2 regions of the Streptomyces sp. NBC_01304 genome follow, and region 2 is predicted to be linked to the other one. Evidence: riboswitches for the same ligand, from Rfam matches in the RefSeq annotation. Region 2 holds a riboswitch; the other holds the start of a gene.
What was found. Region 2 has a riboswitch for ZMP and ZTP ahead of OG430_RS11625 (bifunctional 5,10-methylenetetrahydrofolate dehydrogenase/5,10-methenyltetrahydrofolate cyclohydrolase). Riboswitches for the same ligand answer to the same signal wherever they lie in the genome.
Positions count from the first base shown of each region.

Region 1 (10,040 bases), 1.9 Mb from region 2:
CGCACGATCCGTGCGACCTGCGCGAACATCTCGTCGGCCGGCGTCGCCCCGTCCTGGTACCCGAGCGACGCCGCGATCCCCGCGCTCGGCGTCGCCAGCGCCGGGAAGCCGGCCTCGGCGAACACCCTGGCGCTGGCCGCGTCCCACGGTCCGGGCAGGATCAGGGGGTCGCCGGGGGCGCGGTCTTGGTGCAATGCGCGGAATACGTTCACGTCCATGCGGGGCCTCCGGGCTGGATGCGGCGGCTGACCATCAGGCGGTTCCAGCCGTTGATGACGGTGATCATGGCGATGAGGTGCGCGAGTTCGGCCTCACCGAAGTGGCGTGCGGCCTCGGCGTACACGTCGTCGGGAACGGAGCCGTCCGTCAGGACCGTCACCGCCTCGGTAAGTGCGAGGGCGGCACGCTCGCGCGCCGAGTGCTAACCCTCGGCCTCCGCCCAGGAGTTGAGCAGATCGAGCCGCCCCTCACTCTCGCCGTTCTTACGGGCGAGCTCAAGGTGCATGTCGAGGTGCGGGGTGTTACTTGAGAGCTCCTGGATCGTTTGGGTCGTGCCCCGAAGGGGCGCGGGGGCTGCATCGATGTGCGGCTCCGCCGCGTGGGCGCGACCAGCCCCCACCGGCCTGCAGGTGAAGAACCGGCCTCCTCGCGGAGCGCTCAGTGAGCGTGGGCCTGCGGCGTGTAGTGCCCCGCCACCATCCGCGTGCTCACTCCGAAGCGGTTCCACGCATTGATCGTCGCGATCGCGGCGATCAGCTGCGCGAGCTCCGCCTCCTCGAACTGCTCGGCCGCCCGCGCGTACACCTCGTCCGGCACGAAGCCGTCCGTGAGGACGGTGACCGCCTCGGTCAGCTCCAGCGCCGCGGCCTCCTTCGCCGTGTAGAAGTGCCGCGACTCGTCCCAGGCGGCGAGCTGGACGACCCGCTCGACCGTCTCGCCCGCCGCGAGGGCGTCCTTGGTGTGCATGTCGAGGCAGAAGGCGCACTTGTTGATCTGTGAGGCGCGGATCTTCACCAGCTCGAAGAGCTTGGGGTCCAGGCCCTGCCGGGCGGCCGTGTCCAGCTTGATCATGGCCTTGTAGACCTCGGGGGCGAGCTTGGCCCAGGCGAGGCGCGGGGCGTGCTCGGGGGCGTACCGGGTGCTGTCTTCGTTCGTGGTCATGTTGCGACTCTACGGGCGGAGTAACCCAAGGGTATGGTCCATTCCCATGGCAGATTCCTGGGCCACTTTGGGCGTCGACCTTCACCTGGACGTCGGCTCATCAGGTGTGCGCAAAGGTCTCACGGACGCCCTGCGCGAGGCCGTACGGGGCGGCAGGCTCGCCCCCGGCACCCGCCTGCCCTCGTCCCGCTCGCTCGCCGTCGACCTGGGGCTCGCCCGCAACACCGTGGCCGACGCCTACGCCGACCTCGTCGCCGAGGGCTGGCTCACCGCACGGCAGGGCTCCGGCACCCGCGTCGCCGAACGCGCCGTGTCGCGTCCGGTGCGGCGCCCCACCCCGCCGCGGGCCAGGGGCCCGGTCGCGTACAACCTGAGCCCGGGGACCGGCGACCTGGCCGCGTTCCCGCGCGCCGAGTGGCTCAAGGCCTACCGGCGCGCGCTCACCGCCGCCCCGATCGAGGCCTTCGGCTACGGCGACCCGCGCGGCCGCATCGAGCTGCGCACCGTCCTCGCCGACTACCTCGCCCGCGTCCGCGGCGTCTACGCCGAGCCCGACCGCATCGTCATCTGCTCCGGCACCGTGCACGGCCTGATCCTGCTCGCCCAGGTGCTGCGCGCCCGCCGGGTGCGCAAGGTCGCCGTGGAGTCGTACGGACTCGCCATCCACCGGGACCTGTTCACCGAGCGGGGCCTCGGCCTGCCGCCCCTCGGCTTCGACGAACTCGGCACGCACACCCGGGAGTTGGGCCGGACGCGGCCCGGCGCGGTGCTGCTCACGCCCGCGCACCAGTTCCCGATGGGGCTGCCGCTCTCGCCGCAGCGGCGGGCCGCGGTCGTCGACTGGGCGCGCGGGAGCGGCGGGGTGATCCTGGAGGACGACTACGACGGCGAGTTCCGCTACGACCGCCAGCCGGTCGGCGCCCTGCAGAGCCTGGACCCCGACCACGTGGTCTACATGGGTACCGCCAGCAAGGCCCTCGCACCCGGGCTGCGGCTCGGCTGGCTGGTCCTTCCGGCCGATCTCGCGGCGGAAGTGGCCGCGGCCAAGGGGGTGGAGGACTGGTACTGCAGCTCCCTCGACCAGCTCACGCTCGCGGAGTTCATCGCTTCGGGTGCGTACGACCGTCATGTCCGGGGCACCCGGCTGCGTTACCGCCGCCGCCGTGACCAGCTGGTCGAGGCACTTGCCGCACGCGCCCCCGGCGTCCGCGTCAGCGGCATCGCGGCCGGCCTGCACGCGGTGCTCGAACTCCCGCCGGGCACCGAGCAGTCGGTGGTCCAGGCCGCCGCCTGGCAGGGCCTCTCGGTGACCGGTCTCAGCTATTTCCGCCATCCCGAGGCGTCCGGGGCGGTGCGGGACGCGCTGGTGCTTGGGTACGGGCGGCCGCCGGAGCATGCCTGGGCGGGGGCGTTGGACGCGTTGTGCGGGGTGCTGGAGTAGCCGTCCCGGCGGCGGGCCGGGCTCCGTGCGTTACGCCGCCGAGTCCCGCCGGTAGCGTCCCGGAGAGGTGCCGTACTCGCGCTTGAACGCGTTGGCGAAGGCGAACTCCGAGGTGTAGCCGACCCGTTCGGCCACCAGCGCGATCCGGGTCTCGGACGTGCTCAGCAGGCGGGCCGCCGACGTCATGCGCCACCAGGTCAGATAGGCGAGCGGCGGCCGGCCCACCAACGCGGTGAAGCGGCGCGCGAAGGCCGCCCGGGAACTGCCCGCCTCGGCGCCCAACTTGGCCACTGTCCAAGGCAGTCCGGGATCCCGGTGGATGGCGTGCAGGGCGGCGCTGACGACCGGGTCGCGCAGGGCGGCGGTCCAGCCCTGGCAGCCCGCGCCCTCGGCGCCCTCGTCGCCCGGCCGCTCCTCGAACCACGCCCGCAGCACGTACAGCAGCAGCATGTCGAGCAGTGCCGGCACCACCGCGTCCGCGCCGAGCCTGGGCCGTTCCAGCTCGGCGGCGAGCAGGTCGACGGCGGCCCTGATCTCGGGGTGGCGGCCGAGCCTGGCCGGGAGGTGCACCAGGTCGGGGAGGTCGCCGAGCAGGGGGTGGGCGCGTTCCGGGTCGAGTTGGTAGGCGCCGCAGAGGGTGACGGTGGTGGGCGCCTCAGGGGTGCGCTGTCCGCCGGCGGGGGCCGCGTACCGCTGTTCGTAGCGCTGTCCCGGGTCGTGACCGGGCGGGTCGCAGGACGGCTCGGCGAGCGGGGTGTCGGGGTGGTCGGCGAGCGCGTGGCCCCGGCCGTGCGGCAGGAACACCACGTCCCCGACGCCGAGCGCGACCGGCTCCTCGTCCGGGCGGATCAGCCAGCACGAGCCCTGCAGCACGACCTGGAACCCGGCGCCGGGCCCCGCGGCGAACCGCTGCCCCCAGGGCGCCCGCCACTGGACGAGGGCCGAACGGGGCTCGCCGGTACGCACCGTGGCGATCACATCGCTGAGGACGTCCATGGGGGAACCGTAGCGCCGTCGTATCGGATCGGCGCCAGGTCGAGACGATCGCGTAGAAACGAGAGACAGTGACGCATGGGACGTCTCGCTCCTGGCTCGTACGGTCGTTCTCGACCACTTCGGTTCCTCTTCACCAGGAGATCGCCATGGGTACTGAGACCTCAACCGCCGCTGCCGCCACCGCTGTTGGAGCCGGGACTCCCACTGCCCGGCGCGGGCGCGACCGTGCGCTCGCCGTGGGTTCCGCCGTCGCCGCCACCGCACTGGTGTGGGCGGTCGGCCGGGCGGCCGGGGCCGAACTGGTCGTGCCCCAAGGCGCGGGCAAGGATCCGATGGACGTCGGGATCGGCGCGGTCCTCGCCACCACGCTCGGCATCTCGCTGCTCGGCTGGGGCGCGCTCGCGCTCCTCGAACGCCGGTTGCCGGGGCGGGCCTTGGCGATCTGGACCCGGACCGCCGCGGTCGTCACCCTGCTCTCGCTGCTTCCGGCGCTCGCGTCGCAGGCGGAGGCGGGCACGAAGGTGGTGCTGTCCCTGCTGCACCTCACGGTCGCGGCGGTGCTGGTGCCGTTGGTGCGGCGGACCGCGAAGTCCTAGGGCCTGTCTTCAAACTCCCGTCGTCGCCCGAAGGGCGGCCCCGCGGCGTCTGGTGCGTGCGCTCGGCGTGCCGGGTGGAAGGCTCCGTCGATGGACCGGACGTACTTGGGCTTTCGCCCGGTGCGGCGAGCGTGCGCCCGCTGCGGCAGCAGCTGATGTCACTGCGGCGTCGCGGGGCAGGCGGGAGTTTGAAGACAGGCCCTAGGTGCGGTCCGGGAGATGGGGTTCCTCGACCGGCGCCTCCCCGAACCGCGCGAGCGCCAGCGCGCCCGCCACCGCCACCGCGAAGCCGAGGATCGCCAGCCACGCCAGTCCGTCCCGCGTCCGGTCGCCCAGCCATACGACGCCCACCAGGGCCGGGCCGATCGTCTCGCCGAGCACCAGTCCCGCGGTGGCGGTGGTGACGGAGCCGCGCTGCAGGGCCGAGGTGAGCAGCAGGAAGGCCGCGCCGCCGCCGAGCAGCAGGGCGTACGTCGCCGGGTTGGTCACCAGTGCCTTCGGGGCCATGTCGTCGATGAGGCGTACGGCGACCTCGACCACGCCGAACCCGCAGCCCGCGCCGAGGCCGAGGACCAGGGCGCGCGGCCTGTCCGGCAGCCGGCCGCCGATCGCGCCGACGAGCAGGACGGCCACGGCCGCGCCGAGCATGGCGTATCTGAGCTCGGTCGACCCTGCCTTCTCGCCCTCCGCGCCGGAGGCGAGGCCGAGCAGGGCGAGCCCGGCGACGACCACGCCGACCGCGCCCCATTCGACGCCGCTGAGCCGGACGTTCAGGAGCCGGGCCGCGACCACCGCCGTCACGGCGAGACTCGCGGCGAGGGCCGCCCCGACCGCGTAGATCGGAATCGACTTGAGGGCCACGATCTGCAGCACGAAACCGAGCCCGTCGAACCCGAGTCCGAGCAGATAGCGCCACTGCTTGAGGGCTCGCACCAGCAGTCCGGGGTCGACTCCGGACCCGGTGCCGGGCGCGATGGCACGCGTCGCCATCGCCTGCAGAACGGAGGCCGTACCGAAGCAGACCGAGGCGCCGAGCGCGCAAATCATCCCAAGGAGCACAAAGCGACTGTAGTTGACGGTGGGCGGGGGGATCCGCCTGCGGGCGGGCGTGCGCTCTTCTCTACGCTGTTCGGCGATCGCACACGACACACGTGCGTGGCAGAGGCACACCGCACACGACAGACGTACGCCGAAGTACCACGGGGGAGTGGCCGAAAGATGACGACGACCGCAGCAGGAGCGGGAGCGGGAGCAGGCACAGGAGTAGGCGCAGGCAGCGCGAGCAAGCCCCGGCGGCTGCGCTCCAGCACCGTGATCCTCGGCGGCATGGGCGTGCTTGCCGCGGCCCTCAGCGCCTGCGGCTCCGAGCCGGACAAGCGCTGCGTGGACCCGGTGACGCACAAGAAGCTGCCCAGCTACGAGTGCGACAGCGGGGGCCGCGGCTCCTACTACTACGGCGGCAGCTCCAAGAACGGCCGTGTGGACGGCGGGAGTTTCAACAAGTCCTCCGTGGACCGCGGCGGCTTCGGCTGCTCGTCCTCCAGCGGCGGCTGAGCCGGACCCGGACCGCGTACGCCATGGAACGCCACACCGTCGAACCCCGCCCCGGCTGGCAGCGAGTGGTCGAGGAGCAGGGCCTGATCTACCCCCTGACCCGCCACCCCGACGACTCGCTGCGCCCCTACTGGGACGAGAGCGCCTACTACGAGTTCTCCCTCCCCGAGGTCGAGGCCCTGGAGGAGGTCGTCGAGGAACTGCACGCGATGTGCCTCGCCGCGGCCGGCCACATCGTCGCCGCCGACCGCTTCGCCGACCTCGGCATCACCGACCCGCGGCTGATCACCTTGATCCGCGAGGCCTGGCGCCGGCGTGCCGAACTCCCGTCCGTGTACGGCAGGTTCGACCTTCGCTACGACGGCAGGGGCGGCCCGGCGAAGATGCTCGAGTACAACGCCGATACGCCGACCTCCCTGGTGGAGGCCGCGAGCCCGCAGTGGTTCTGGATGGAGGAGTGCTTCCCGGGCGCCGACCAGTGGAACTCCCTGCACGAGCGCCTGGTCGAGGCCTGGCGGGGGCAGGCCAAGCTGCTGCCGCCGGGCAGCCCGCTCTACTTCGCGCACTCCACCGGCGACGAACTCGGCGAGGACCTCATGACGGTCGCCTATCTGCGCGAGACCGCCGAGCAGGCCGGTCTCGACACCGAGGCCATCGCCGTGGAGGACATCGGCTGGGACGGTCTGACGGGCCGCTTCGTCGACGAGCGGCTCCGGTTCATCCGCAGCTGCTTCAAGCTGTATCCCTGGGAATGGCTGACCACCGACCGCTTCGGCCCGCAGGTCCTCGCCACCCTCGACAACGGCGGCGGCACCGGCTCCACCCTGTGGATCGAGCCCGTCTGGAAGATGCTCCTCTCCAACAAGGCCCTCCTCGCCATCCTTTGGGAGCTCTATCCCGGCCACCCGAACCTGCTCCCGGCCTACCTCGACGGCCCCCGCGAACTCGCCATGACCACCGGCTACGTCGCCAAACCGCTGCTCGGCCGCGAGGGCGCGGGCGTGACCGTGCACGAGCCGGGCCGTTCCTCCGAGGTGCGCGAAGAGCCCTGCTGCTACCAGGAGTTGGCCCCGCTGCCCGCCTTCGACGGCAACCGTGTGGTGCTCGGCGCCTGGGTCGTCGAGGACGAGGCGGCGGGGCTCGGCATCCGTGAGTCGTCGGGCCTGATCACGGACGAGTACGCCCGCTTCCTGCCTCACGTGATCCTCTAGGACACCCCCTGCCCCCTGCCCCTGGGTCGGGGGCGGGGTGGCCCTGGATCAGGGGGCAGGAGGGCTGGGACGTCCCTGGATCAGGGGGTCAGGACGGCCCGGAGCTGATCGAGCCCCCAGTCCAGATCCTCCTTGCTGATCACGAGTGGCGGCGCGATCCGGATCGTCGAGCCATGGGTGTCCTTCACCAACACCCCGCGGTCCATCAGCTTCTCGGAGATCTCCCGCCCGGTGCCGTACGCCGGGTCGATGTCGACGCCCGCCCACAGCCCGCGCCCACGCACGGCGCGCACCGGCCCCGAGTCGTCCGCGACGAGCAGCCCCAGCTCATGGTGCAGATGCTCACCCAACTCCGTTGCCCGCTGCTGGTATTCGCCGGTCTTCAGCATCGCGATGACCTCGAGCGCGACGGCGCACGCGAGGGGATTACCACCGAAGGTCGAGCCGTGCTCCCCGGGCCGGTACACCCCGAGCACCGCCGACGACGAGACCACCGCCGACACCGGCACGACCCCACCGCCGAGCGCCTTGCCGAGCACATACATGTCCGGCACGACGTCCTCGTGCTCGCACGCGAACGTCCTGCCCGTGCGCCCGAGCCCCGACTGGATCTCGTCCGCGATGAACAGCACATTCCGCTCGCGCGTCAGCTCCCGCACGGCGCCGAGATACCCCGGCGGCGGCACGAGCACCCCGGCCTCGCCCTGGATCGGCTCCATCAGCACGGCCACCGTGTTGTCGTCCACCGCCGCCCGCAGCGCGTCCACATCGCCGTACGGCACGATCTCGAACCCCGGTGTGTACGGCCCGAAGTCCGCCCGCGCTTCGGCATCGGTGGAGAAGCTCACGATGGTCGTCGTACGGCCGTGGAAGTTGTCCGCCGCGACCACGATCTTCGCCGCGCCGTCCGGCACTCCCTTGACCCGGTACCCCCACTTCCGGGCCGTCTTGACCGCCGTCTCCACCGCCTCCGCCCCGGTGTTCATCGGCAGCACCATCTCCATGCCGCACAGCTCGGCGAGCTCCGTGCAGAAGTCGGCGAACCGGTCGTGGTGGAACGCCCGCGAGGTCAGCGTCACCCGCTCCAGCTGCGCCTTGGCGGCGTCGATCAACCGCCGGTTGCCGTGGCCGAAGTTGAGCGCCGAGTACCCGGCGAGCATGTCGAGGTAGCGCCGCCCCTCCACATCCGTCATCCACGCACCTTCGGCCGTGGCGACGACGACCGGCAGCGGGTGGTAGTTGTGCGCGCTGTGCGCCTCCGCCGATCGAATCGCACCTTCCGTCGGCGAGGGCTGACCGGCGGGAGATGTTGCAGACGTCATGGTCACGGGATCTCCGTTCATTCTGCGGTGGGGGGCCTTGGTGGGGCCCCTTTCTATCGTCGCTCGGATGCTGGACGAGGAAACCTCGCCCGGCACCACCGAAGGTAAGGTGACGGCAGGGCCGTGACTGGCGCGCTGAGATGGGATCAACCATCGGGGAGCGGCTCGTGAACTGTGTGCCGTGCGCCTGGGCCGAACCGAGAACGACCGTGAACGAATCGTCCGGAGGTCCCTGATGTCCCCTGCGCCCGACCCTGCCACCGCGTCCGCGTCCGCCTCTGCTTCCGGCGCGTCCGCCGAGGCCGTGGCCGCCACCGCGTGCACCGCCTTCCGCAGCGCCCTCGACGTGATCCGCACCGTCGAGCCCCGTGTCGCCGACGCCATCGGCCAGGAGCTCGCCGACCAGCGCGAGATGCTCAAGCTGATCGCCAGCGAGAACTACGCCTCCCCGGCCACCCTGCTCGCCATGGGCAACTGGTTCAGCGACAAGTACGCCGAGGGCACCATCGGCCGCCGCTTCTACGCAGGCTGCCGCAACGTCGACACCGTCGAGTCCCTCGCCGCCGAGCACGCCCGCGAACTCTTCGGCGCCCGGCACGCCTACGCCCAGCCGCACTCCGGCATCGACGCCAACCTCGTCGCCTTCTGGGCCGTGCTCGGCGCCCGGGTGGAGGTCCCGGCCCTGGAGCGCTTCGGCGCCCGCCAGGTCAACGACCTCTCCGACGCCGACTGGGCCGAACTCCGCCAGGCCTTCGGCAACCAGCGCATGCTCGGCATGTCCCTGGACGCCGGCGGCCACCTCACCCACGGCTTCCGCCCGAACATCTCGGGCAAGATGTTCGACCAGCGCAGCTACGGCACCGACCCGACGACCGGGCTCCTCGACTACGAGGCGCTGCGCGCGACCGCCCGCGAGTTCAAGCCCCTGATCATCGTCGCCGGCTACTCCGCCTACCCCCGCCTGGTGAACTTCCGCATCATGCGGGAGATCGCCGACGAGGTGGGCGCGACCCTGATGGTGGACATGGCGCACTTCGCGGGCCTCGTCGCCGGCAAGGTGTTGACCGGCGACTTCGACCCGGTGCCGCACGCCCAGATCGTCACGACCACCACCCACAAGTCGCTGCGCGGCCCGCGGGGCGGCATGGTCCTGTGCGACGACTCCCTCAAGGACCAGGTCGACCGCGGCTGCCCGATGGTGCTCGGCGGCCCCCTTCCGCATGTCATGGCGGCCAAGGCCGTGGCCCTCGCCGAGGCCCGTCAGCCCTCCTTCCAGGACTACGCCCAGCGTGTGGTGGACAACTCCCGCGCCCTCGCCGAGGGCCTGATGCGCCGCGGTGCCACGCTCGTCACCGGCGGCTCGGACAACCACCTCAATCTGATCGACGTCGCCTCCTCCTACGGCCTCACCGGCCGCCAGGCCGAGGCCGCCCTGCTCGACTCGGGCGTCGTCACCAACCGCAACGCCATCCCGGCCGACCCCAACGGCGCCTGGTACACCTCCGGCATCCGCATCGGCACCCCGGCCCTCACCACCCGCGGCCTGGGCGCGGCCGAGATGGATGAGATCGCTGGCCTGATCGACACGGTGCTCTCGGCCACCCAGCCGGGCACGACCAGCAAGGGCGCCCCCTCCAAGGCGCAGCACATCCTCGAGCAGAAGACCTCGGACGAGATCGCCCAGCGGGCCACCGACCTCCTCGCCGGCTTCCCGCTCTACCCGGGTATCGACCTGAGCTGATCCCCGGGCGGCCCACCT
Region 1 is NZ_CP109055.1:4,609,190-4,619,229, reverse strand. Features, by position in the region: gene OG430_RS20160 (isocitrate lyase/PEP mutase family protein) at 1-218, opposite strand, end outside; partial or broken gene OG430_RS49465 (carboxymuconolactone decarboxylase family protein) at 209-511, opposite strand; gene OG430_RS20150 (carboxymuconolactone decarboxylase family protein) at 658-1,161, opposite strand; gene pdxR (MocR-like pyridoxine biosynthesis transcription factor PdxR) at 1,208-2,602, shown strand; gene OG430_RS20140 (AraC family transcriptional regulator) at 2,633-3,598, opposite strand; gene OG430_RS20135 (DUF6069 family protein) at 3,745-4,194, shown strand; gene OG430_RS20130 (hypothetical protein) at 4,396-5,241, opposite strand; gene OG430_RS20125 (hypothetical protein) at 5,521-5,748, shown strand; gene OG430_RS20120 (glutathionylspermidine synthase family protein) at 5,772-6,959, shown strand; gene rocD (ornithine--oxo-acid transaminase) at 7,040-8,281, opposite strand; ZMP/ZTP riboswitch at 8,395-8,481, shown strand; gene OG430_RS20110 (glycine hydroxymethyltransferase) at 8,517-10,022, shown strand; gene OG430_RS20105 (hypothetical protein) at 9,998-10,040, opposite strand, start outside.
Region 1: linked by a shared signal. The riboswitch ahead of OG430_RS20110 (glycine hydroxymethyltransferase) and the one ahead of OG430_RS11625 (bifunctional 5,10-methylenetetrahydrofolate dehydrogenase/5,10-methenyltetrahydrofolate cyclohydrolase) in region 2 are both predicted to bind ZMP and ZTP.

Region 2 (10,040 bases):
TGCACGTCCTGCGGCACGATCCGCGACGTCCACCCGGGCGGTGACCCCCTGGCCGACCTCCCGGCCTCCGAACGCCTCGGCTTCACGGTGTCCGAGGCGGAGGTGACGTACCGGGGGCTGTGCCCGGACTGCGCCGTGGCTTGAGCCGAACCGTGCCACTGCTCAAGTGGCCCGCGAGTGGTCAGCCGTCGAGCAGGCGATCGTCCCTGTGGGCCGCGTAGAAGTCGGTCTGACGGGCCATGACGTCGCGCATCGGCGTGCCCCGCGAGACCCCGTAGACGGTGCCGGGGAAGTCCAGCCCGCGTTGCTTCTCCCACAGGTCGGCATGCCGGTCGGGGGAGAACAGCTCGGCCGGGTCGCCGGCCGCGATCCATCCGATCGGGACGACGGTGCCGGGCAGCAGCCGCGAGTTGACGTGCAGCACGCTGTTGATCCGCAACTCCGAGCCGGCCCCCGCCACGGCACCGGGAAACATCGACGCCCCGGTCGCGACGAACACCTCGTCTTCCACACTGGCGCCGTTGACGTGCGCGTGCGGACCGATCAGCACCGCGTCGCCGATGCGGGCCGGATGCTCCGCCCGGCCCCGGACCAGGGCGTTCTCCATCACCACCACATCCGCCCCGATACGGACCTCACCGTCCTCGGCGCTCAGCACGGCGCCGTGCAGGATGCGGGCGCGTTCCCCCAGGACGACGGCTCCGCAGAGCACGGCCGAGGGGGCGACATAGGCGGACTCGGGGACCACGGGCTTCTTGCCCCGATGTTCGATCAGCATGCCCCGAGCCTACGAGCCGCCCTCAGCGGCGCCGTCCCAGGCCATCAGATTCCCCAGCAGCTCCGCCTGCTCGATCGCGTCGTCCAGCGCGTGATGGGTGTGCCTGCGCCGCGACAGCAGATGCCGCGGCATGGTCCCCTTGGCCACCGCCCGCAACGGCAGCCCCGCCTTCGTCGCGTACAACGTCTTCATGTCGAGACAGCCCGAGTGCCCGAAGGGGCTCTCACCGGTGAAGCGGATCAAGTACCAGTACAGGAACGTCCAGTCGTACGAGGCCGGATACCCACACATCACAGGCTGCGCCCCACCACCACTGACCTCCCGCACCCACTGGGTGAACTCGCCCAGGGCAAGGGCGGGTTCGCTCCCCTCCTCCTTCAACCGCTCCCGATCGAGCCCACTGACGGCCAGCGCCTCGGGGACGAACTCCTCGCTGATGGGCTTGAGTTCGCGATAGAAGGTCTGGGCTTCGGGATCGGCGGGGTGCCATCCGCCCCCGTCCCCTTTCCCTTCCCCGTCCTGCCGTCCGGCGACCGCCGCGCCGAAGCTGATCATCGAGTAGGGGCCGGGGATGGGGCCGTCGGCCTCGATGTCGACGGAGATGTAGAGGCTGGGTCTGATGCGTCTGGCCATGAGGCGAGGGTGCCAGGGGCGCGTCGGCGGGGCATCTGAATTGTCAGTCGGCCGCCCGCAGCGGACACCCCGTACCCACCCGCGCCGTGAGTTCCGCACGCAGCGCGCCCAGTTCGGCCATGCGGGCGTCGATGACCTGGATCTTCTCCTCGAACAGCGCGGACAGTGCCGCCGCGGAGTCCGGCAGCTCGCGCAACTCCGCGCCGTGCCGGGCGATTTCCGCGAGGGAGAGGCCGAGGGTCTGCGCGGTGCGCACGTACTGGAGCCAGGCCACCGTCTCGGGAGAGAAGTCGCGGTACCCGTTGGCCAGCCGCTCTCCGGCGACCAGGCCGACCTTCTCGTAGAAGCGGATGGCGTCCCTGCTCAGGCCCGTCTGTGCGGCCAGTTCTCCGATACGCATGCCCTGTGGCCCCCACCCATCCCCGTCATCGCCCGTCATGGTGCGGCCGATGAACTTGACCTTGGACCGTACTCCACTGTTTAGCGTGAGGCGATCGCTGACCGAACCGTACTGGGAGCCCTCATCGTGATCCGATTCCTCACCCCCACCCGCCCCTCCTACCCCCGCGTCGTACGCGCCAGCGCCTGGTACGACCTCCTCGTCACCGCGGGCTTCGCGACGCCGTGGACGTACGAGCTGGTGCACCGCATGCTGTCGTCGCTGGGCGAGGCATGGGGACTTGGCGTCCTGCCCGAACTCGACCCGATGCAGGTCCTGTACGCGAATCTGATGGGCTCGGTCGTGGTCGTCTGGTCGGTGCTTCGTCTCCTCAGGCCGCTGCCCGTGCACGGTCTTTACGACGGTGCGGCGCGCACGCTGTTCTCGATCTGGATGGCGTACGCACTCGCCCTCGGCGCCCCGCAGTGGCTGTGGGCGTTCCTCGTCGTCGAGGTCACGTGGGGGGTTGTCCAGCTCGCGCCGTGGGCGGTCGGGAGGGCTGCGCGTGCGGAGAGAATGGCCGTGTGACCCTGCCGTTGCTTTCCGCCGGGGCGGTTGCCGCGCACTACGAGCGGGAATGCTGAACGCCCGTGTCAGCGGCCCGCGTTGATCTCCGCCTTGCGCACCGCGCCGTCCGGCACCGACCACTTCTTGAGGATCCTCGTGTACTCGCCGCTCTTGAGGAGGCGGGCAAGGGCCGCCTGTACGGCGTCCCGCAGGTCGGGTGCGGACTTGGCGACCGCGATGCCGTAGAGCGCGACCGGCTCGATCGGCCGGGAGGTGGCGAGTTCGAGGGACGTGCCGTCGGAGTGGGTCGCGGCCGTGTACGCCGCGAGCGGGTACTCGTCGAGGCAGGCCGCGGACCGGCCCTTGGCGACATCGGCGTACATGTCGAACGACGTCTCGTGCTCCCGGATGCGCAGCCCCTCGGGGAGCTTCTTGTCCAGTTCCCGCAGGTAGTCCTGCGAGACCGTGCCGTACTGCACGGACACGGACTTGCCCGACAGGTCCTCGGGGCGGGTGATGCCGTCCGGATTGCCCTTGCGCACGACGAGGGAGAGCCCGGCCCGGAAGTAGTCGACGAAGTCGACGCCGGGGCCGGTCTTCTTGCCCTCCGCGAGGCCCTTCTGGCGGTCCTCGGTGTCGACCATCGCCGACATGACCAAGTCATAGGTGCCGGTGCTCAGTGCGCCGAGCAGCGATTCGAACGCCGCCGTCTTGAACCGGACTTCGATGTCGAGCTCCCGGCCGAGCGCGTCGGCGACGTCCACGTCGATGCCGGTGGGCTTGCCCTCCTCCATGGATTCCATGGGCGGGTAGGACATGTCCGCGCCGACGGTGAGGGAGCCCCGGTCGCGGATGGCCTTCGGAAGCCGGTCGGAGAGGGAGCCGGACGCGGGCGGTGTCGTCCCGCCGGTCCCGGTCTTCCCGCCACCGCCCGGATCCTTGCCGCCCGTGCCACCGGTGGTGCCCTCGCCGTCGGGCCGCAGCGCCCAGGCGACGGCCCCGCCACCCGCCACGACCCCGGTGACGGACAGCGCGGCCAGCACACGGCGGCGGCTCGGGCCGCGGGGAGCGGGCGGGGTGACGGTCTGCTGCAGGGGTGGTGCGTACGGGCCGTCCACGAAGGGCGTGGGCGGGCCGAACTGGCCCAGGGGTGGGGGAGTCGGGCTCACGGCCGGGGGGCCTTCCGGCTCCGTGGCCGGGGGACGCGCCGGCTCCGCGCCCGGTGACCGCGGGTCACGCATGATCTCGGTGGAGAGCCGGTGCAGTTGTACGGTGACGGGCTCGGGCAGCCAGTCGCCGTACGGCCCGGCCGGCCCCACCCACTCACCGAGCCGCGCGAGCGAGGGCCGGGCCCCCGGATCCTTGGCCAGGCAGGCCGCCGCCAACTCCCGCAACCTGCCGGGGAGTTCAGCGAGCTGCGGCTCCTCGTGCACCGTGCGGTACATGAGCACCGTCGGATCGGCGGCCCCGTACGGACCGGCACCCGTGGCCGCGTACGAGATCACCCCGCCGAGCGCGAACACGTCCGCCGCGCCCGTGATCTTCGGCCCCGAGGTGACGAGCTGCTCCGGCGCCATGAACCCGGGGGTGCCGAGCGTGGTTCCGGTCATCGTCAGGGCGGTGTCCGCCGCGGAGTGGGCGATGCCGAAGTCGATGACGCGGGGGCCCTCGGCGGTGAGCAGGATGTTCGACGGCTTGAGGTCGCGGTGCACCAAACCGTGCGCGTGCACGGCCGACAACGCCTGCAGCAGCCCCGCCGTCAACAGCAGCACCGCGGGCTCCGGCAGCCGCCCGCAGTCGTGCACGGCGTCCGTCAGCGAGACGCCCGGCACGTAGTCGGTGGCCATCCACGGCGCATCGTCGTCCGGCGCGGCATCGACCACCGGGGCCACGAACGGCCCGCCCACCCGCCGTGCCGCGGCCACCTCGCGCGCGAACCGGATGCGAAACCCCCGGTCGTCGGCCAGCTCGGGCCGCGCGGCCTTCACCGCGACGGTCCGCCCGTCGGCCGAGCGGCCCAGATAGACCCGCCCCATGCCGCCGCTGCCGAGCAGCCCGATGAGCCGGAACCGACCGATCTGCTCCGGATCGTCCTTACCCAGCGGTCGCACCGAAACCCCCACGCTTCTCACCCATTGCCGAACGGCAGTATTCCGCACGCGATTTGGTGTGTCGCCAGGTGGGGCGGCCTCGCCCCGCAGCCGTCCCGAGGCCGGGGGGCGAGCCCGAAAGCGGACCTAGGCCAGGCCCGCCTCCGCCGAATCCAGCGTCTGCTCGAGCAGCACCGCGATCGTCATCGGCCCCACCCCGCCCGGCACCGGCGTGATCAGCGACGCGCGCTCGGCCGCCGACGCGAAGTGCACATCGCCCACGTTCCCCGCGTTGTAGCCCGCGTCGAGCACCACCGCGCCGGGCTTGATGTCCTCGCCCCGGATGAACTCCGGCCGCCCGACGGCCGCGACGAGGATGTCGGCCTCGCGGATGATCGAGGGCAGGTCCACGGTGCGCGAGTGGCAGTACGTCACCGTCGCGTCCCGCGCGAGGAGCATCATGCCGACCGGCTTGCCGAGGATCGCGCTGCGCCCGACGACCACGGCGCGCTTGCCGGTCGGGTCGACGTCGTACGCGTCGAGCAGGCGCATGATCCCGCCGGGCGTGCAGGAGGCGAAACCGGGCAGGCCGAAGCCCATCGCCGCGAACGAGTGCATCGTGACGCCGTCGACGTCCTTGCCGGGCGCGATCGCCTCGAACGCGGCCCGCTCGTCGATCTGCGCCGGCACCGGGTGCTGCAGCAGGACGCCGTGCACATCGGGGTCCTCGGACAGCTCGGTGAGGGTGGCGACGAGCTGCTCGGTGGTGGTCTCGGCGGGCAGGGCGACGAAGCGCGAGTCGATGCCGGCCTTGGCGCAGCGGTTGCGCTTCATCCGTACGTACGTCTCCGACGCCGGGTCGTCGCCGACGAGGACGGCGGCCAGGCAGGGCGCCTTGCCGGTGCGCTCGGTGAAGGCGGCGGCGCGGGCGGCGGTGCGCTCACTGATCTTGCGGGCGAGGGCGGTGCCGTCCATGAGCTGGGCGGTGTGTGCGGGCGCGGTCATCGGCGTCTCCTGGGCGTCGGCTGCGGAAGCTGCGGATTCGCCCAGGCGCGCGGCAACGTACGACGACACCGGTGACATCAGTGCGGCGACGCGAGACGGCGGACCGTCGGGCCGCTCCCCGGTGGTACTCCACCTCAGCGCCAGTCACGGCCCGCCCAGTACTTTAATCGACGCCGCGCCCGCCCCGGGCCGGGATGCCTACAGCCCGAAGAGACCGGGCTCCGTGGCGAGCGCTTTGAAGTGCTCCCTGGGGTCAGTGACCAGTTTCCGCGCCTTGAGGTCCATCAGGCCGCCCACCGCCGAGATCTCCGCCGAGACCGTGCCGTCCGTCTTGCGGATGGTCTGCACGATGCGGAAGGTCTTGCCCTCGCCCCACTCGAAGGCGCAGCTCACCGTCACCTCGTCGCCGGCGCGCAGCTCCCGCAGGTAGCGGATGGTCGTCTCCAGGGCGACGGGCCCGACGCCCTTGTCCACCAGGTCGCTCTGCCGGATCCCGGCCGCGTGCAGCAGCGACCAGCGGCCGTGCTCGGCGTACTGCAGATAGACGGCCTGGTTGAGATGGCCCTGGGTGTCCGTCTCGTAGCCCCGGACGGTCACGGGCACGGTGAAGGGCTGGGGCTGGAGTTCGGACTCGGCCACGGTTGTTCCTCGCTTCTCCTGTGGGGTTCATGCCCCTCAACTGGTGTGTGCGGTACGCCATTCCCGTGCGGAGCTGTCAGGCCCGCGCCGTGCTCAGACCCGCCGCGGCGACGCGAGCAGCCAGCGTCCGGCCTGCCCACCCCGCCCGGCATGCTCGCTGACTTGCCACCCCGCCCTCTCCAGGGCCTCCGAGCAGGCCCGTATCTCCCCCTCGGCCCCCGCCGAGAGCCGCACCGCGACCGCCTCCGGCTGCGGGGTCTCCGCCACCGCATAGCCCCCGCCGGTCCCGCCCGCCCCGCCCGCGGGTCGGCACCCCGCCGCCTCCAGGGCCAGCGCCGCAGCCTGCGCCAGATGGGTGCGCTCCCACCCGCACGGCCGCTCCGTCGCCCCGTCCGTATTGGTCATCCGGCGCAGCTCGACCAGCCCCTGCCAGGCGCTGCGCACCTCGCGCTCCCGGTGCGGCCCGGCGGTCCAGGGCTCCGCCCCGGTACGGGCCCGGAAGACCCCGGAACCGGCGTCCGTGACGGGGGCCGGCGGGGGAGGCGTCGCGCTCAGGAAGTCCTGTCTGAGCCGGTGGCCCGCCGGGGTCAGGAAGTACGCCCGGGGCGGCCGCGCGTGCCGGAAGGCGAGCCCCCGCCGGACCAGCCCCACCAGCTGGGCCTCGGAGCCGCTCAGCCGCCCGCTCGCCTCGTCCGCGCGCTCCACGATCCGGCGCAGCCCCGCCGTCAGCCGCTCGTTCGTGCGTTCCTTCATCGGGCCCCCTCCCGTGCCGTCCGCCGGACCCTGCCCGGCGACTTCCATGGTGCCGCGCGCCACTGACAACGGCCCGTCTCCGCGCGCGCTGAGCGCCACGCCGGGTGACAGTGGGCCGGGGGGCCGACATCCGGGACACCCGGACACTCCAACCCCCAGGAGGCAGAGATGGGAATCTTCGACAGGTTCAAGCACGACAAGAAGTCCGACGACTCGGCCAAGGAACAGGTCCAGGAGCAGGCCGCCCCCGGCCAGTCCGCCCCGGCTCCGTCGAGCGGCGACACCCCGGCCGCCACCGCCGAGAAGTACGCCGGAGCGACCGAGGACGCGGTCGACGCCACCAAGGAGGCCGCCGACCGCCTCGCGGCGAGCGCCCGCATCGCCCCCGAACCCAAGGCGGAGGCACCGGCCGCCGCCGCACCCGCGGCCCCCGCCCACCGCACGTACACCGTGAAGCCCGGCGACTCGCTCTCCGCGATCGCCCGCCACGAGCTGAACAACGAGAGCCGCTGGCACGAGATCTACGACCTCAACCGGGCCGCGATCGGCGGCAACCCGGACCTCATCCAGCCGGGCACCGAGCTCAAGCTTCCGTAACTTCTGAGAACGACTGGGCTAGGGCCTGTCCGGCGGATCTTCGCGGGCCCACGACGCCTGGCACGCACTCTCGCCGCACGCCCGAATCACCCAAGTACGTCCAGTACGAGGGCGATCCGGGCGCACGCCGAGAGCACGCACCAGACGCCGCGGGCTCTTCCGCGAAGATCCGCCGGACAGGCCCTAGGCGACCACGGTGACGGGATGCCGGACCACCGCGTCGAACAGATAGCCCTGCGTGTTGTGCACCGTCCGCTCCGGCTGACGGTTGCCCCGGGTGTCCGTTGCGCGCGCGAGGAGCTCCGTTTCCCCGCCGCGCACCGGACGCCAACGCGCCGACCAGCGCACCCAGTTGTGCGCCCGCGCGGGATCGCGAAGCCGGGCCCGGGTCCAGGTCGCGCCGCCGTCCGTGCTCACCTCGACCGAGGCGATGCCGCCCTTGCCGGACCACGACCGGCCGGTCAGCGTGTGCGTCTCGCCGGCCGCGAACTCCGCGCCCGCCGCCAGCTCGAAGGTGCTGCGGACCGGCTGCCGGGTGAGCGGCTCGGTGCCGCCCGGCGGGTACGCGGCGCCGAAGAGCCGGTAGAAGTCGGTGTTCCACGGCGAGTAGAGCGGTACGTCGGACACCTCGATGTCGCCCACCCACTTGATGGACGCGATGCCCACCCAGGACGGTACGAGGACCCGTACGGGATGCCCGTGGTCGTGGGGCAGCGGCTCGCCGTTCATCTCGTACGCGAGAAGTACGTCACCGAGCGCCTTGGCGACCGGCAGCGGTCGTCGCACCCGCCCCAGGTTGGCGCCGTCCGCCGTCACGTAGTCGGCGTCGAGCCCGCGCGGCTGCACATCGACGGCGTCGCGCGCGATGCCCGCCCTTTTGAGTACGTCGCCGAGCCGGACCCCGCGCCACCGCGCGCTGCCGATCGCACCGAGCCCCCAGGTGGTGCCGGTGACGCTCTCGCCCTGCTGGGACGTGAAGTAGCTGCGCCCGTTGCCCGCGCACTCCACCAGCGCGTCGGTCGTCACGGCGGGCAGCCGCCGCAGATCGTCGAGCCCGAACTCGGCCGCGCGTCCGCCGCGCAGCCCGGAGCCCCACACCTTCAGGCTCCAACTGTCCGCGTCGAGCACGGGAGTCGAGGTGTGGTTGCGCACGAAGAAGCGGTCCACCGGGGTGTGGAACCCCTTGCCCTGCCACGACGCGACCTTCGACTCCGCGTTGGTCCCGCGCACCGTGAACAGCTCGGGCGGCAGCGGCTTCACGATCCCGGCCGCAGCCGCAACCGTGGCTGATGCGCTTGCCGATGCTGATGCCGGGGCGGCACCCGCGGCACCGAACGCGGCGGCCCCGCCCGCTGCGGCCAGGAGCTTCAGCAGGACGCGGCGGTCGACGCCGTCCGCGCGGGCGTCCCCCGCGAGGAACTGCCGCAGCCGGCGGCGGTCGTACGAGTGCTCATCGACGAGATCGACATGATCATGCATGCGGACATCCTGCCCGCGGGGCTCGCCCCAACTCCATGACGGCACCGTGAAGTTCGTATGTCGCAAGTCGGCGGTAACAATCGGCCGCCCCGGACCACTACCTCATGACAACGGTCCAGGATCACCGAAGGAGGTACCGGGGGTGGCCGATGGGTGAGCCGGAGATGAGTGAGCCGGAAGCGGCGGAACGCTTCACGGCGATGTACGACGCGTGCAGACAGCGCGTCTGGGCCTATGCCGCGGCCCGCGCGGGGCGGCAGGCGGCCGACGAGGCGGTGAGCGAGACCTTCGCCGTGGCCTGGCGGCGCATCCGGGACATCCCGGATCCCGCCCTGCCGTGGCTCCTCGGAGTGGCCCGCAACGTGCTGCGCGAGGCGGCCCGCGACCAGGTGCGCCGGGAGGCGTTCGCCGCGCAGTACCTGGCGGGGGAGGGGGCGGCGGCACCGGAGGGGGATGTCGCCGACACCGTCACCGAGCGGATGGCGCTGCTGCGCGCCCTGTCCGGGCTCGGCGAGGACGACCGGGAACTCCTGGTCCTCACCGCCTGGCAGGGACTCGGCCCGCGCGACGCGGCCCGGGTCGTGGGCTGCTCCACGGCGGCGCTGCGGGTGCGGCTGCACCGGGCCCGCAAGCGGTTCGCCACGGCCGTGGAAGTCCTTGAAATCGCCGACGGCGAGCAGCAGTTGGCCGGCCGGACGCAACCTCGCATGGAACGCATGGAACGCATGGAACGCATGGAACGCATGCAACGGATCGACCGTATGGCAGGAGACGAAGCCCGATGACGAAGCAGACGCACGACCGGCGACGGGGCGACGTCCTCGACCGCCTCGCGGGGGCCCGCCCCGCCCACCTCGACCCCGACCGCCCGGTGACGGCCGAGACCCGCGTCGCCGAGCTGACCCGGGCGATGCGCGGGACTCCGCGCACGGCGGCACGGCGGCGACCGTACGTGAAGCCCGCGTGGGGCATCGGTCTGGTCGCGACCGGGACCGCGATCGCGGCTCTGGCCGTCACGCTCAACAGCGGCAGCGACAACGCCGCGCCCCAACAGGACGCCTTCAGCTGGAAGTTGGGGCAGCAGCAGGCGCCGACCGGCACGGTGGCGGCACGCCCCGTC
Region 2 is NZ_CP109055.1:2,659,821-2,669,860, reverse strand. Features, by position in the region: gene OG430_RS11655 (Fur family transcriptional regulator) at 1-144, shown strand, start outside; gene OG430_RS11650 (gamma carbonic anhydrase family protein) at 182-778, opposite strand; gene OG430_RS11645 (3'-5' exonuclease) at 788-1,411, opposite strand; gene OG430_RS11640 (MerR family transcriptional regulator) at 1,455-1,811, opposite strand; gene OG430_RS11635 (hypothetical protein) at 1,938-2,378, shown strand; gene OG430_RS11630 (bifunctional serine/threonine-protein kinase/transporter substrate-binding domain-containing protein) at 2,444-4,468, opposite strand; gene OG430_RS11625 (bifunctional 5,10-methylenetetrahydrofolate dehydrogenase/5,10-methenyltetrahydrofolate cyclohydrolase) at 4,595-5,452, opposite strand; ZMP/ZTP riboswitch at 5,485-5,610, opposite strand; gene OG430_RS11620 (acyl-CoA thioesterase) at 5,651-6,091, opposite strand; gene OG430_RS11615 (hypothetical protein) at 6,185-6,844, opposite strand; gene OG430_RS11610 (LysM peptidoglycan-binding domain-containing protein) at 7,013-7,441, shown strand; gene OG430_RS11605 (sulfite oxidase) at 7,625-8,920, opposite strand; gene OG430_RS11600 (RNA polymerase sigma factor) at 9,085-9,705, shown strand; gene OG430_RS11595 (CU044_5270 family protein) at 9,702-10,040, shown strand, end outside.